2 regions of the Undibacterium sp. Di27W genome follow, and region 2 is predicted to be linked to the other one. Evidence: riboswitches for the same ligand, from Rfam matches in the RefSeq annotation. Region 2 holds a riboswitch; the other holds the start of a gene.
The links. Region 2 has a riboswitch for glycine ahead of gcvT (glycine cleavage system aminomethyltransferase GcvT). Riboswitches for the same ligand answer to the same signal wherever they lie in the genome.

Region 1 (4,584 bases), on a different contig from region 2:
ACATAACGCAAGCAAGGAAAAAAAATGGAGGAGCGGGCGACGCAGGCTTGGTTGAACGGTTAATTGCACAATTGATTACGCAAAAGAAATTCTTCTATGAAGCAACATAGATTTTAACTGAAGCCTGATGAAGATCCGATATCAGAAGCACAATCTCTCTATTCACCATCCCTGAAGCGCCGGACAGCCTCATCCCTCTTGGCGATGAGCTTGTCACCCTTGACTTGCATGCCTAGCGCAAAATAAGACTGAGCCAGGGCCTCGAGGGTATAGAGATCCCATTCATTGCCATTCGCCATACTCTTTTCCAGCAGGGCTATGGCCTGTTGGTGGCTGTTCTTTTTGGCATATAGCAGGGCCAGTTCGTTGATCAGCAATTGATAGGGCTGGCTATTCAAGCCTTTTTCAAGCCAGATGCGTGCGCCTTCAGTATCTTCTCGATAAATGGCCATGCCACGCTCGTAGCACAGTCGTGACTTCAATTGCTCCACCAGTATCTCATCGTCGGTATTTTGCTTGATGTAATTGATGAAGGCTTCCATCTCGTTAAATGAACCACCCCATTGCGGCAGTAGTTTATTCAGATAGGCATAGGCAGGTGAATACAGGCCATGGTCTTGTTGCAGAGCGGTTTTGAGCAAAGCCAGATCATCTTCTTGCTTGCTGAGCGCCTTGTTATTGCGTATCAATTCACCGGCACAGATAGCGCATGCCGTGATTTTTTCATTGGCCTTATTAAAATCCTGTCTGGCCAGAGCAGCCAGGCGGTGAAATGCGGCAAACTGTGACTTGCTGGTCTCGGCAGCAAATTTAGCACCGCGCGCTTCCCAGGCCTGCTCTTGCAAGAACATCCCACGCGCCAGATAGGCATATCCATGCCGACTGGTTTTTACCCAGCGATCAAATTGTTTTTTGTACTCTTTATCCAAACGTGACAGGGTGCCAAAACGCGTATACAGGGTATTGGAGTTTAATTGTCCAGCCTGTTTTTTCGCAAAGCCACCGTCCAGAGTTTGGTCCAGTTTATTAAATTCGCCGCGCCATAACATTGAGGCCAGGATGTTTTGCTCATGCTCTTCATCAGCATAGCCGCTACCCACTTTGGGAACCTCTGGACTTCCCGTAAGTTTTTTTTGCCACACCGCCTGATGTAATTCGGTATTGGCCGCATCGCTAAAAGACTGGTGCCAGGTTTCCTGATAACCTTCTTCTGCCATATTGTTTTTGTAAGTGGCATACCATTCCGGCGTCATGGCCCAATAGTAATAAAATCTTTCTATATCACGTGGCAAGGGCTGGAAATATGCTTTGTAAGTCAGCATGCTCTTGCCATCTTTTTGCCCCACCAACTTGTAGGGCATGTAGCGACTTTCCACCATTTTTTTCGCAAAATTGCTCAGCGCAGAGCTAGTCAGCCAGGCACTTTCCTTGCCTTTTTCCTTGGCAGCTTGCTGTGCTGCGGGTTTGTCCTGAGCCTGGACCTGGAGTGGGATAGAACTCAATGCCAGCCCACAACTGAGGCTGAGTTTGACTAGCAGGGACAAGGGGCGTGATCGCGAAACCCGGGGAAATTGCAGAGACATGGATAAAAAAATAGGCTGGATAGTAGCCATATGATAGCTGGGCCAAGGGACAAACACCAAGCATACCAAAGCATGTAAGAGCTTATTGACGATCTTGGGCTGGCATTCATTTTTTTCAAAGCTACGGCCGCAATGCATTGCGCGGAAAATAAATGCTTTGACATCAAAAAATAATTTGTAAATGATTAAGACGTGCACTATGCTCATTTCTACGACCCACACAAGGGGTTGAGCACAAAGGCGCAAGCCAGGTGATATCGGGAGAGACTGTCTACGCATAAAAAAGGGCAGCGCCGAAGGAGCAACCACCCCGGAAACTCTCAGGCAACAAGGACCGTTATCATTTTTAAACTCTGAAGAGCTGCCGGACTACGTCGCCCGGCACACCGAAGGAGCAAGCATTGCACTGCCACCAGCAGTTGCAGGCGAAATCTCTCAGGTCCAGGACAGAGGGGGTATCCGCAGCGTATTTTGCGCGCAGATATCTCTTTGACGCCCGGAGTTTCTACATCATGAAAATCATGAAATTACACGGTGACACTGTCACCGCGATGGCTGCTGCCTGCGCGCTCGCCAAGTCTGGACCTGGTAAAAAAACCAGGTCTGAAGAAGCCAAACACGACAGCCATGGCGACAAAGACCATCTCAGCACAGACCATTTACTTAAGCATGATCACCACACGCACCTCTGGTGCAGTCACCTGCATTGTTGATGCCACGACATAGCTCAGCGAGATAGTTCAGATCTAGCTCGTTGCGCTAATCCCTATTCCCGCACCAGCGGGTAATTTTGTCCGGCATGTGAACCATGCCATGTTTCAAGCCGCCCAGCCCGCTTGGACAGGCGGGCTATTGTCTACCACTCTAGAAGGAGCAAGCTATCATGCATTTGAACTCCGTTTCAAGATACAAAAAATCCACGCTCGCCGCTTTGATACTCAGCCTTGGTTGTGCCGTGACGAGCGCACCACTACTGGCACAAAACATCAGTAGCGACATCGCTGGCACGACAGAGCAGGCCCGCCTGGTCAACGCCGCGGCACAACGTGATTTCGCCGCCTTTGTGCAATTCAATGTACAGCGGCGCGGTGGTACTCTGCCTGCCGAATTCCCGCTGGAAGTCAATGATGTGCAAGACCTCAAGGATGCCAAAATCAGTTATGGCTTCCCTGTGTATAGCATTCCACCGCAAGATGTCCTGGCCGGTCGCAGTGATTTGCGCAGCCTGGCCAAGGCCACGGGCGAATGGCGCTTTGTCATCAGCCTGCATGACACCCCGATAGGCCTGGCAACCCTCAGGCAAGACAATGGCCGCTGGGGCATCACCTCCTATGGTGGCGCAGTGCTGGCCAAGGATGTGGATGCAGCGATCGCCGTGCATGGCAATAGCACACGCTCTAACTTGCGCTTCATCCGCATCTACCAGGCCATGTCGGATTTCCTGGAAGTCGTCTCCCCGACTGATGCCCGTGCCCGCTTCGCACCCTTGCAGGCAGCGCGGCAAACCCTGCTGCTGCAACAGCGCAGCGAAAAAACCGGAACAGCCTCTGCCAATAATGGTTTGCTGGAACAAAGCGACATCCTTGATCCGCTGCGCGCCAGTATCAAAACCAATCTGGATAACTTCCGCTAGACAAAAAAACTACCGCTCACACTGACAATAAATATGGAGATATCATGCAAAAAAATCTGTTAAGACTGATCCTTGCACTGGGCATCATGCTGGGTATGTCATCCGCCTTTTCGCAGTCACGCGCGCTGAACATACCGCTGGTGACCCAGGAGCATAGCCAGTGGTGCTGGGCAGGCAGCAGCAAGGCATTACTGAGTTTCTACAATCAAAATCCCAGCCAGTGCCAGATCGTCAACTGGGCTTTTGGCTTGAATTATGCCTGCGGCAATAGCAATTTTAACTGGAATAGCAACGCCAATCAGCCCAACTCCATGTATGGCAGCGGTGGCAGCGTGCAAAACATCCTGAGCCATTGGGGCGTATCCAACAACGCTTATAGCTATGCATCTTCATGGAATACCGTGGTCAATGACATCAATGCCAACCGCCCCTTCATCATCCGCTATGGCTGGACCAATGGCGGCGGCCATATCATGGTCGGTTCTGGCTATGAAGTCTACAATGGTACCAATTACATCTACATCATGAACCCATGGCCGGGTGAAGGTAAAACCTACAGGACTTATGGTTCTGCGGTATCTGACTATGATCATCAGTGGACACATACCCAGCGTATGAATGTCAGTGGCTGATCACCCTGGCATTGCTGTGACATATACGTCATGAAATAAGCAGGTGGGAGCTTGTGCATTTAACACCTCCTACCTGCCGTGCATCATACAAAGCACCTCTTTCTGCTGGCGTGCCATGAGACGCATACTTTACAATGCGCGCATGAGTACTTCTTTTTCCTGCCGCCCCCACTGCGCCGCCTGCTGTATAGCACCGTCCATCACTAGCCCCATACCCGGCATGCCGAATGGCAAACCCGCCGGTGTGCCCTGTATACAACTGGATGCAGATTTGGGTTGCAAGATTTTTGGCGATGCCAGCCGCCCGGCTGTTTGCGCGGGCTTAAAGGCTTCGTTTGACATGTGCGGGGAAAATAAGGAGCAGGCGATGTTTTATTTGACACAGCTTGAAGCCGCGACCGCGCCACATTGAATACCCTACGTCGGCCATGACTGATCTCTACGCCCTACTCATTGCCAGTCTTGCCTGGCTCATCTGGATACCAACGGCCGTCTTAGAGAAAAGCGCAAAAGGGGACATGGGAAGTGTATCCATATTTCCCATCATCCCCTTATTCCCGCTGCTGGCATGGGGCCTGGCCTATATGCTGGACCAGCTTCATGCACAGTTGGGGACCATGCTTGTAGTGAGCATGCACTTGTTTCTCCTACTGACCATGCTGGTGAGTGCAGCTAAATCACTCAAAGTACTAAACAAGAAATGAAGGCTATGCCAGGTCATGCAACTGGCATTTAC
Region 2 (4,584 bases):
GGTGGGCTGCGGCGAAACTGGTCAAGCGACCAACGGACGTCAATCCAGCTTTTATCCTCGATGGCAGCACGGCAGAAGCGGACAAACCTGGTTTTACTGATTTCGCCGATAATCCGCATGAGGTCAATCCTGCTCGTGGCTACATTGTCTCGGCCAATCAGCAGCCCCTGCCATCGGCAGATTTTGCCATACCCGGTTATTACAATCTGAATGAGCGCGCGCGTCGTCTAGATGTTTTGCTGTCGCAGCCTGGCATCAAGTGGAATACCAAAAACAGCCAGGCTTTGCAGCTCGATAATAAGACAGCTTATGCTGCCCAGATTTTGCCCTCCATCTTGCCCATCTTGCGCAAGCAAGTAACTGATGCAGACGGCAAGCGTTTGCTGGAATTGCTGGAGAAATGGGATGGCAGTTACCAGGCGAATAGCATAGCGCCCACCATCTTCAGCCAATTACTGTATCAGATCACCTATGCGGCGATGGCGAATGAAGTCGGTGAAGTCCAATTTAAAAACCTCTTGCGCACCCGCGCACTCGATTATGCCTTGCCACGCTTGCTCGCAGATGCGAATTCACCCTGGTGGGATAATCGTGCCACGTCAGCAGTGGAAACCCGCGACGATATCCTGGCACTGGCCTGGCGCGACAGCATCGCGCATTTGCAAAAAACTTTCGGCACCGACAGCAAGCAATGGACCTGGGGCAAGGCGCATACGCTGACGCACAAGCATCCTTTATCTCAGCAAAAGCCGCTGGACAAGCTATTCAACATAGGCCCGTTTGAAGTTGCGGGTGGGCGTGAAGTGCCAAATAATTTGTCCGGACCTATAGGGCCAGCACCCTGGGATGTCGTGTACGGGCCATCCACACGACGCCTGATTGATTTTGCCGATGCCTCGAAAGCGCTAGGCATTAATCCCGTGGGGCAGAGCGGGGTTTTGTTTGATGCCCACTACAATGATCAGGCGGCAGGGTTTGCGGCTGGGACTTATGTGCAGCAGTATTTGAGTGAGAAGGATGTTGTGGGGCATGCTAAGAGTGTGTTGGTGTTGAGGGGGAAATAGGAGGACCTGTTACCATCATCACCGAAGCATAATCCGGCAATGATGCAACGCACATATTGACGTCATTCCAGCATGCTTTTGGCTGGAATCCAGTGGCGTTCGTGGTCAACTATTGCGTGAGCTAATTTCTGATCCCTAGTGTTTGAGCATTCGGATTTTCAAATACCTTCACACGTCATTTAAGATTGCAGGCCGGGCTACCCCCGGCCTGCAATCATAATTTCACGAATACTGGTTATTAATTTCAGCTTGGCAAAAGCATTTAAGATATTTGCCTCACGCAAAATGCAAGATTCAAATCAGTCTGCAAGGATGAGATTTACTATCAGGTAAATATAGGCGGTAAATGGAAAGTATATTTAAATAGTCGATTTGGCAATGGAAGCAAATACAAGAATTTCTTTAAAATAAAATTTTATTTGCTAATTTAACAATTCCAGCATGAGCTAAGCACTTTTCTGTAAATATTTCCACACTCAACTACCCAAGCCCTTGCAAGCCTTATATAATCGCGCTACTTGATCGGGAGAGCGTGACGAAAGTTACCGCCGAAGGGGCTAATACCCAAAAAACTCTCAGGCACAAAGGACCGATCAACGGGGTAGTTAAAAGTTGCCCCAACTCTGGAGAGCGGTAGCGGCAGATAGGTTTATTTTTATAAATATTCGCCGGACTACCCACCGAAGGTGCGCGCGGGCAGCAAACATACATGGCTCCCGTAATCTCTCAGGTACCAGGACAGAGGGGTATGCGATTTCAGCGCATGCGACGTTTATTCGTCGGCATGCGTTTGTTCGTCCCTTCAATCTGGCAATCTGGTAATGAGGCACTCATGACGCAAGCAGCGACATCACTCAAGGCAACTCCCCTCAATGCAGCCCATCGTGCGGCTGGCGCAAAAATGGTTGATTTTGGCGGTTGGGACATGCCCGTCAACTATGGTTCCCAAATCGAAGAACATCATGCTGTGCGCACTGATTGCGGCATGTTTGATGTATCCCATATGTGTGTCGTTGATTTGCAGGGCGAAAATGTACGCAGCTTCCTGCGTGGCCTGGTAGCCAATAATGTCGATAAATTGCAGGTGGCGGGCAAGGCCCTGTATTCCTGCATGTTGAAGCCTGAAGGCACGGTCATCGACGACCTCATCATTTATTTCTTCAGCGAAAACTGGTTCCGCCTCGTCGTCAATGCTGGCACGGCAGAAAAAGACATCGCCTGGATGAATGCCCGCAATGCAGAAACCAATAGCGGCCTGACCATTACCCAGCGCCGGGATGGTGCTAACGCTTTCGCTCTCGTAGCAGTGCAGGGCCCGAATGCCCGCGCCAAGGCATGGGAAGTCTTGCCAGAAACCAAGGCTGCCAGCGCAGACATCAAACCTTTCAATGCTGTTATCGTGGCCGACACCTCCTTTGGTGAAGTCATGGTGGCACGCACTGGTTATACCGGTGAAGATGGTTTTGAGATTGCTGTTTCTGCCGATCGCGTGACTGATTTCTGGAATGCCCTGGTCGCGGTTGGCGTCAAACCTGCTGGCCTGGGTGCGCGCGACACCCTGCGTCTCGAAGCTGGCATGAATCTGTATGGCCAGGACATGGATGAAACAGTCAACCCGCTTGATGCTGGTCTGGCCTGGACTATCGACCTGGTCAGTGAACGCGATTTCGTTGGCAAACAAGCATTGCAAACACAAGGCCAGAACGCCCAGTTCCTGGGCCTGATCCTGCGTGAAAAAGGCGGCATCTTGCGCGCCCATCAAAAAGTAGTGTGCGCACAAGGCGAAGGTGAAATCACCAGCGGTACTTTCAGCCCGACCATGGAACAGGCAATTGCACTGGCACGTTTGCCTATGGGCGTATCTGTAGGCGATACTGTACATGTTGTTATCCGTGACAAGCAATTGGCAGCATCTGTTGTCAAACTGCCTTTTGTCCGTAACGGCAAAATCCTGGCCGTATAATTTGATCTGCAGTCAGTACAAGGTGTTAGTACTGACTACTATTGATTAGCCACTCATTATTATTTAAAACAATTTATTTAACTGGAGCCCATCATGAACGTACCAGCAGACCTGAAATACACAACATCCCACGAATGGGTACGCACAGAAGCAGACGGCACGATCACTGTCGGCATTACAGCATTTGCTCAGGACGCTTTGGGCGATATCGTTTTCGTTGATCTGCCTAAAGTTGGCACAGCACTCGAAGCTGGCAAGGATTGCGCCGTGGTTGAGTCTGTTAAAGCAGCTGGCGATATCTATGCACCAGTGACTGGCGAAGTTGTCGCCATCAATGAAGAACTGGCCGATGCACCAGAATCCATCAATGCTGATGCATTTGCTGCATGGTTGTTCAAACTGAAGCCAGCCAATATTGCTGATCTTGATGCCTTGATGAATGCTGAAGCTTACGCCAAGAACATCGCCTGATTATGTAGTTAAAAGAGGTGGCCCTGTGGCTGCCTCTTTTAATATGGATTTGCCTGTTGCGGTTTGTCCCGCATAGCTACACCTGATATTCCACGTTACTCTTCTGTACCCCATATACCATGACCCGTCCTTCACTGACCCAACTGGAAGCGCATGACGCTTTCATCGCTCGCCATATCGGCCCTTCTGAAGCAGAACAAGCCGCCATGCTGAAAACCCTGGGCTATGCTGACCGCACAGCCCTGATTGATGCCATCGTCCCGGCCAATATCCGCCGTCACGATGTGCTGCCACTGGCGCAATTCACAGAAGCCAAGTCCGAACAGGAAGCACTGGCCACATTGAAGGCACTGGCGTCGAAAAACCGTGTACTGAAGTCTTTGATCGGTCAGGGGTATTACAATACGCATACGCCTGGCGTGATCCTGCGCAATATCTTTGAAAACCCTGCCTGGTACACAGCTTACACACCGTATCAGCCAGAGATTTCCCAGGGTCGCCTGGAAGCCATCTTGAACTTCCAGCAAGTCATCACTGACCTGACTGGCATGGACATCGCCAATGCATCCATGCTCGATGAAGGCACGGCTGCGGCTGAAGCCATGACGCTGATACAGCGCGTAGGCAAATCCAAATCGAATGTGTTTTATGTCGCTGCCGATGTCTTGCCACAAACCCGCGAAATCATAGAAACCCGCGCCAAACCACTGGGTATAGAAGTACGCACTTGTGCTGGCAATGAAGCGCTGGACAATGATTGTTTCGGCGTCTTGCTGCAATACCCTGGCGTTGACGGTTCCATCGTTGATTACCGCGAATACGCGGCAGCCTTGCATGCCAAGGGCGCAATGGTCATCGCTGCTGCCGATTTGCTGGCACTGACACTGATCGCGTCTCCAGGCGAGTGGGGTGCTGACGTGGTTGTTGGTAACAGCCAGCGCTTTGGCGTACCGCTGGGCTTTGGTGGCCCGCACGCAGGTTACATGGGTACACGCGATGCATTCAAACGCAGCATGCCTGGCCGTCTGGTTGGGGTGACAGTCGATGCACAAGGCAACAAGGCTTACCGCCTGGCCCTGCAAACAC

Region 1: it holds a riboswitch for glycine, as region 2 does, so the genes downstream of both, ACO0LF_RS27440 (hypothetical protein) here and gcvT (glycine cleavage system aminomethyltransferase GcvT) in region 2, are expected to answer to the same signal.

The regions. Positions count from the first base shown of each region.
Region 1 is NZ_JBMPOS010000018.1:58,612-63,195, reverse strand. Features, by position in the region: gene ACO0LF_RS27445 (hypothetical protein) at 159-1,544, opposite strand; glycine riboswitch at 1,832-1,930, shown strand; gene ACO0LF_RS27440 (hypothetical protein) at 2,096-2,296, shown strand; gene ACO0LF_RS27435 (hypothetical protein) at 2,467-3,216, shown strand; gene ACO0LF_RS27430 (C39 family peptidase) at 3,261-3,848, shown strand; gene ACO0LF_RS27425 (YkgJ family cysteine cluster protein) at 3,964-4,260, shown strand; gene ACO0LF_RS27420 (hypothetical protein) at 4,277-4,552, shown strand.
Region 2 is NZ_JBMPOS010000001.1:239,119-243,702, forward strand. Features, by position in the region: gene ACO0LF_RS00995 (penicillin acylase family protein) at 1-1,064, shown strand, start outside; glycine riboswitch at 1,578-1,666, shown strand; glycine riboswitch at 1,678-1,816, shown strand; gene gcvT (glycine cleavage system aminomethyltransferase GcvT) at 1,897-3,027, shown strand; gene gcvH (glycine cleavage system protein GcvH) at 3,121-3,498, shown strand; gene gcvP (aminomethyl-transferring glycine dehydrogenase) at 3,618-4,584, shown strand, end outside.